2 regions of the Mycobacterium terrae genome follow, and region 2 is predicted to be linked to the other one. Evidence: riboswitches for the same ligand, from Rfam matches in the RefSeq annotation. Region 2 holds a riboswitch; the other holds the start of a gene.

Region 1 (3,403 bases), 2.2 Mb from region 2:
GGTGGCGAAGAAACCCTCCAGCTGCTCGGCGAAGTACTGCACCATGTCGTTGCGCTCCGGCTCGCCGTGTACCAACACATCGAGGCCGAGCTGCTCCTGCAGCGTGATGACGTCGGCGATCTCGGCCTTCATCCGCCGGGTGTACTCCGCCTCGTCGATCTCGCCGGCGACCAGCGCCGCCCGGGCCTTGCGGATGTCGACCGTCTGCGGGAACGACCCGATGGTGGTGGTCGGCAGCGGCGGCAGATGCAACCGCTCCGCCTGGGCCGCCCGGCGGGCCTCGGCACTGCCCCGCTGCGCACCGGATGCGGCGATCGTGGCGATCCGGCCGCGGACGTCGGCGTTGTTCAGCCGCGAGTCGGACTTGCGCGAGGCGACCGCGGCGTTGGACGCGGCGATCTCATCGGCCACCGCTTCGCGGCCCTCACGCAGGGCGCGGGCCAGGGTGGCCACCTCGGCCACCTTCTCTGCACCGAACGCCAACCAGCTGCGCAACGCGTCGTCCAGGCCGGTCTCGGGCTCCAGCGAATAGGGCACGTGCAGTGTCGAGCAGGAGGTGGATACTGCGATAGCCGCCGCACTTCCGAGCAACGACGCCAGCTTGGCCAGCGCGGCCTGCAGGTCGGTGCGCCAGATGTTGCGCCCGTCGACGACACCGGCGACCAGGGTCTTGGAGGCCAGCTCCGGCACTGAGGCGATCTTGGTATTCGGGCCGTAGACCAGATCGACGCCGATGGCCTCCACCGGGGTGCGGGCCAGGGCCGGCAGCGCCGCGCCCGGGTCGCCGAAGTAGGTCGCCACGAAGATCGACGGCCGGTTGCTCAGCCCGCCGAGGCGGGTGTAGACCTGCTCGGCCAGCGCGGGCGCGTCGGCGGCGATGTCGGTCACCAGCACCGGTTCGTCGATCTGGACCCACTCGGCACCGGCCTCGGCCAGCGTGCCCAGCAGTTCGGCGTAGATGTCGGTCAACTCGTCGAGCCGGAAGATCGGAGCCGGTCCACCGTCGACGGCCTTGCTCAACAGTAGGAACGTGATCGGGCCGATGAGCACTGGGCGAGCGTTGACACCCTGCTGCTTGGCCTCGGCCAGCTCGGAGAGCACCTTGGCCGGGTTCAGCGTGAACGTGGTGTCCGGGCCGATCTCGGGAACGATGTAGTGGTAGTTGGTGTCGAACCACTTCGTCATCTCCAGTGGGGCGATGTCGGCGTTGCCCCGGGCCGCGGCGAAGTAGCGATCCAGTTCGTCGGTGACACCGGCCACCCGCTTTGGGAGCGCACCGAGCAGTACTGCGGTGTCCAGCATCTGGTCGTAGTAGGAGAACGTGTTCACCGGTATCGAGTCCAGACCGGCGTCGGCCAACTGCGCCCAGGTGTCGCGGCGCAGGCCGGCCGCGACATTCTGCAGCTGGTCTTGGTCGATCCGGCCGGCCCAGTAACTTTCGGTGGCGCGCTTGAGTTCGCGGCGCGGACCGATCCGTGGGGAACCGAGAACGGTGGCGGTAAAGGGTTGAGCGGTCACGATTTGATCCTTCAATCGGCGAGGGTGGGTCACCGCCGGCGGCCGCCCAGTCGATCCGGTCCCGTGCGTTCAACGCACTACAACCCTCAAAACCAGACGCCCATTCCGCGAGGCGATGATCCGCTGGGCGCGGCGCACCCAGCACAGCTGGCAGGTCTTCGGACTCGCAGGCACGCACCGGAAGGTGCTCCTAATGGCCGTCGCTTCCCAGTCACACACTCATGACCAGTGCCATTGACGGCGGTCGTTCCTGCATACCGCTGCGGGACAGTCCCGGATTCTCACCGGGTTCCCTCTCGCGCTCCGCGGAAAACTAGCCAAACCCGCGTCACGCTCGACGCCCACACCACCATGCGGCGGTATTGGCAAACCAGCTGCAGCACCAAGACTACCTGGTCAGGCGGTGTGAAGTGCTTCCGGGATGAGCGTCTGGCCGTCGTTGAAATCGATGGTGCGGCGAATCGTCGCGTCGTCGGTGAGGCAGGCCGCGATCACCTGTGCGACGTTGCCCCGCGACACCGTTCCCTTTCCGGCAGACTTCTCCGCCGCAGCGCCCGTCTCGATACGGCCGGTGGCCTGCTCCACGGTGAGCCGGCTCGGCCCCAGCACCGTCCAGTCCAGGTCGGTGGCCCGCAGGTAGGCGTCGGCGGCAGCCTTGGCCTGGGCGTAGGGAAAGAACGGGTCGCCTTCGGGCACACCGTGTCCGGGGCCGGCGCCGAAGTAGGAAACCATCACGAACCGGCGCACCCCGGCCTGGCGCGCGGCATCGATCACCCGGATCGCCGCATCGCGGTCCACCGCGTAGGTGCGCGCCGGGTTGCCGCCACCGGCGCCGGCGGAGAACACCACCGCGTCATGGCCGGCCACCAGTTCGGCCAGCGCGGCGGTGTCGAGTTGCTCGATGTCGGCAACCACCGGGATCGCCCCGGTCACCGCCACCTCTTCGCTGTGATCGGGGTTGCGGAATATCGATGTCACCTGGTCGCCGCGCTCGGCGAGAAGGGGACTGAGCAGCAGGGCGACCTGGCCGTGACCGCCGACGATCACTATGCGCGCCATGGATTCGACGCTACCCGCTGCCGGCCACCGAGGGTGATCGGCGCCGGCTGCGGGTCCCCTTGCGCCAGCAAGCCCGAGCAGCCCGGCGTCCAGGATGCGGTTCAGCGAGATCCTGCCCTCGGCGCGAGCCAGCGACCGGATGGCCGATATCAGGATCTGCGCCGTCAGACACGGCCCGCGCGAGGCGCGCCGCTACAACGTCGAGCCGACGTTCATCATGCGGGGCCTGCAGGATCTGCACCTGGAGTTCGATCCGGTCGGCTGACCAGGGGCCGCCGGAGACCCCGCCCGCGGGTGCCATCAGTGGGTTGGTTGACAATCGTCATCAAGGGACCCTCGTTGATGAAGGAGAGCAGCCATGGCCGAAGCAGTAATCGTAGAAGCGGTGCGTTCGCCGATCGGCAAGCGCAACGGCGGACTGTCCGGGGTGCACCCGGCCGAACTGTCCGCCCAGGTACTCAACGGGCTGGTCGGCCGCGCCGGGGTGGACCCGGCCCTGGTCGACGACGTGATCTGGGGCTGTGTCATGCAGGCCGGTGAGCAGGCCCTGGACATCGGCCGGACCGCGCTGCTGACCGCGGGCTGGCCCGAGTCGGTGCCCGGGGTGACGGTTGACCGCCAGTGCGGCTCCAGCCAGCAGTCGGTGCACTTCGCCGCCGCCGGTGTGGTCGCCGGGCACTACGACGTCGTGGTCGCCGGGGGCGTCGAGTCGATGTCGCGCACCCCGATGGGCGCGTCACTGGCCAACGGCGGACACCCCTACCCCGAGGCGTTCCGCGCCCGCTACACCCAGACCCCCAACCAGGGGACCGGCGCGGAGATGATG
Region 2 (3,403 bases):
AAGCACTCGCCATAGCCGGCTCGGGCTCAAGATCCATGTACTCATGGCCGCGCCCCAACATACCGGCCTTCGCCTTGCGCCGGCGCCGCCGCAGCGGTGCCGCCTGCTCCGCGGCCTCGGCCGCCGGAACGTCGGCACTGTCCGGTTTCGGCGCCAACTTCTTGCGGGCGCTGGTCCCCGAGGCCCGGCGCGCGCCCATGTCCAGGCCGCCGACCATGTACATGTAGGCCGGCATGGTCACCGATGGCGGGCCCGCCGGGGTCGGCGGCGAGGCGTCGGGCGGCGGGGCGGCGGCCGCAGCCGGGGCCGGGGCGGGTGCGGGCGCCGGAGCCGGAGCCGGAGCGGACGCCGGAGCCGGTGCGGGCGCCGGCGGCTGGGCCATCGCCAGCGCGGGTGAGGGCGGCGGGGCCGGGGGCGGTGGGACCGCGGCAGCCAGGTGGTGGGCCACCGCCCCGATCCCCAGGCCGCCGAGCACTCCCGCCGGGGCCAGGACGGTCGTGGCGGCCAGCGTCGGCAGCAGCGCCGGTATCAGCGCGGTCTGGGTGATCAGGTAGTTGAGCGCCTGAATGGTGTTGCCGATCGTCGCCCCGACGATCTCGACCATCGCCATCGGTATGACCAGGCCGAGGCCCTGGGGATTGAACAAGGCGGTGTACATGATCGCCAGCAGGTCGTCGACGATCACGATGCTGGTGAACGCGAAATACGACCCCGGGTCCAGCGGCACCGAGAAGATATAGGCGAGGTTGCCGGGGTTGAGGTAGCTCAGCGGGTTGCCGGTCCAGGCCAGCCACGATCCGGGCACCCCGGGTGGCGGCAGTGCCCCCGACCCGTTGAGCCCGGCGAACCACTCGGCCAGCGGGTCGGAGATGCCAGTGAAGCCGATCTGCTTGAAGAACTCGGTCAGCTGCGCATACAGCGGGTACTGACTGCTGTCGGGGTAGGGCGGATGCGGGACGAGTCCTTCGAGCCATTTCGCGAAGTCGATGAACCACTGCGGCGGCTGGGGCGGTGTCGCATCGGCGGTGCCGGGAGTCTTGAGCACGGTGGGCGCCCGCTCCGGCTGTGGGGCCGACGCGACCGCGGTGGCCGCGGTCGCCTGGTAGCCGGTCATCACGGTGGCGGCCTGCGCCCACATCCGGGCATAGTCGGCCTCATTGAGCGCGATCGGAATCGTGTTGACACCAAAGAAATTCGTGCCCACCAGTACCGCGTGAGTGACATGGTTGGCCACCAGTTCGGCCATCGTCGGCATCGCCGCCAGCGCGCTGGTGTAGCCGGCGGCCGCGGTCTGCTGCTGGGCGGCCGTCGCGGTCGCAGCAGCGCCGGCGCGCACCAACCACGCCAGGTACGGCGCGTTGGCGCCTACGAACGCCTCCGCGGACGGGCCCTGCCACGCCCCGGACTGCACCGCGCCCAGCAGGGCGGTCAGCTCATCGGCGGTGGCGTTGTACTCGGCGGCCAGCGCGACCCACGCCGCGGCCGAGGCCAGCAGCGGGCCGGCACCGGGACCTGCCGACAATAACGTTGAATGTACTTCTGGCGGAGACGCCATCCAGATAGGCGCGGTCACGTCGACCAGCTCTCTCGGGGTACACCGCCCCGGGTAGCAGGATGCGACGACGTGAGTGTCCTGACTCTCGGATCATCGCTCGCCTCGCCTTCCAACTCCGCAAAGAGCCGTGGCTGTTGAGGGTCGCTCCCCGATCACAGTGGCGGGACCGTGCCGGATTTACACCGGCTTCCTGCACCGTCGTTGCCTTACCGGCGCATTATCGCACGCGTCAAGGCATCTGCTCGCGCCGCGCCCGGGTCCAGGAGCCCGGCGTCATCGGCGCGGTGGTTCCGCCGCCGAACGCGTCCCCGGCCAACGCGGTGAGTCCGCTGGGCATGACCGGATCCTCCAGGTCCATGTATTCGTAGCCGCGGCCGATCATGTCGGTCTTCGCGCGCCGGCGCCGACGGGCCTTGGCCTGCTCTCCGGTTGTGTCCGCCGGCGCGGGAACCTCGGCGGCGTCGGGTTCGGGCGCCTTGCGGCGGCGCGCGCTGGTGCCCGCCGCCCGGCGGGCCTGCTGACCCAGGCCGGCGACCAGGTACATGGCGGACAGTGCGTCCCCCGGCGACAGCGGCGGGGCGGGCGGCGGCGGGGGTGCCCCGGGAGCAGCCGGCGCCGGGGCGGGAGCCGGTGCAGGTGCCGGAGCGGGCGCGGGGGCGGGAGCCGGGACCGGTGGGGTGGGCGCCACGGTCAGGCCGGCGAACGGCGGCGGCACCGGGGCCAGCGGAACCGGGACGGCGTGCAGGGCGGCCAGACCGGACAGCCCCGCCAGCCCGGCCAGCGGCGCCGCGGCCAGCGGCGCCAGGGCGGCGGTCAGCATCGGCAGCATCACCGGGATCAGCACGATGGCCTGCTCCAACAGCGTCTTGAGCAGGGCGATCACGTCGGTGATGATGGTGCCGATCGCCTCCACGGCGGTGAACAACAGCGTGGAGGCGATGGTGCCCGGGTTACCGGTGGCGAACGCCGCGGTGAGGTCTGCCGCGATGAACGCGAACGTCTGCGACAGGTAGGCGGCGAACGATCCGAAGTCCATCGGGTAGCCCAGCGCGAACGCGATGTTGTACGGGCTGAAGAAACTCAGCGGGTTGCCCAGCACGGGCAGCCAGGGGTCGAAGCCGGCGAAGATCGACTGAAAGTAGGGATTGGCCGCCAGCTCGTTGATCATCGGCTGCAGCACGTTGTTGTAGAAGTCGGTGTAGCCGCTGTTCTGCAGCCACTCCATGATGTCGTTCTGCCGATCCGGCGGCAGCTGCGGTTGGCTGGCATCGGCCGATTCCGCCTTGGCGATCTGCGGCGCCGCGGCCGTTTGCGGACTCGAGGCCACCGCCGACCCGGCGACGGCTTGATAAGTGGTCATCACGGTGGCGGCCTGGATCCACATCCGGCCGTAGTCGGCCTCGTTCAGCGCGATCGGGATGGTGTTGACGCCGAAGAAGTTGGTGCCCACCAGCACCACGTGGGTGGCGTGGTTGGCCGCCAACTCGGCCAGCGTCGGCATCGCCGCCAACGCGGTGCTGTACGCCGCGGCTGCGGTCTGCTGCTGCGCGGCCATCGTGGCACTGATGGCACCGGCCTGGACCAGCCAGGCCAGATACGGCGTGTTGGCCGCCACGTACGCCTCGGCGCTGGGTCCCTGCCACGCGCCGGCCTGCACCGCGCCCAGCAGCGCCGCCAGTTCGTCGGCGACCTCGGCGTACTCGGTGCTCAGCGAGCTCCACGCCGCCGCCGACGCCAACAGCGGGCCGGGGCCGGGCCCGGCCGACAGCAAGGTCGAATGAACTTCAGGAGGAGACGCGATCCAGATCGGCGCGGTCACGTTCGCCAGCTCTCTCGGGGTACTCCGCC

What was found. Region 2 has a riboswitch for cobalamin ahead of G6N23_RS04365 (PPE family protein). Riboswitches for the same ligand answer to the same signal wherever they lie in the genome.
Region 1: it holds a riboswitch for cobalamin, as region 2 does, so the genes downstream of both, metE (5-methyltetrahydropteroyltriglutamate--homocysteine S-methyltransferase) here and G6N23_RS04365 (PPE family protein) in region 2, are expected to answer to the same signal.

The regions. Positions count from the first base shown of each region.
Region 1 is NZ_AP022564.1:3,129,458-3,132,860, reverse strand. Features, by position in the region: gene metE (5-methyltetrahydropteroyltriglutamate--homocysteine S-methyltransferase) at 1-1,533, opposite strand, end outside; cobalamin riboswitch at 1,651-1,851, opposite strand; gene G6N23_RS14820 (SDR family oxidoreductase) at 1,915-2,577, opposite strand; gene G6N23_RS14815 (hypothetical protein) at 2,672-2,842, shown strand; gene G6N23_RS14810 (thiolase family protein) at 2,936-3,403, shown strand, end outside.
Region 2 is NZ_AP022564.1:901,897-905,299, reverse strand. Features, by position in the region: gene G6N23_RS04365 (PPE family protein) at 1-1,573, opposite strand, end outside; cobalamin riboswitch at 1,607-1,790, opposite strand; gene G6N23_RS04360 (PPE domain-containing protein) at 1,785-3,374, opposite strand.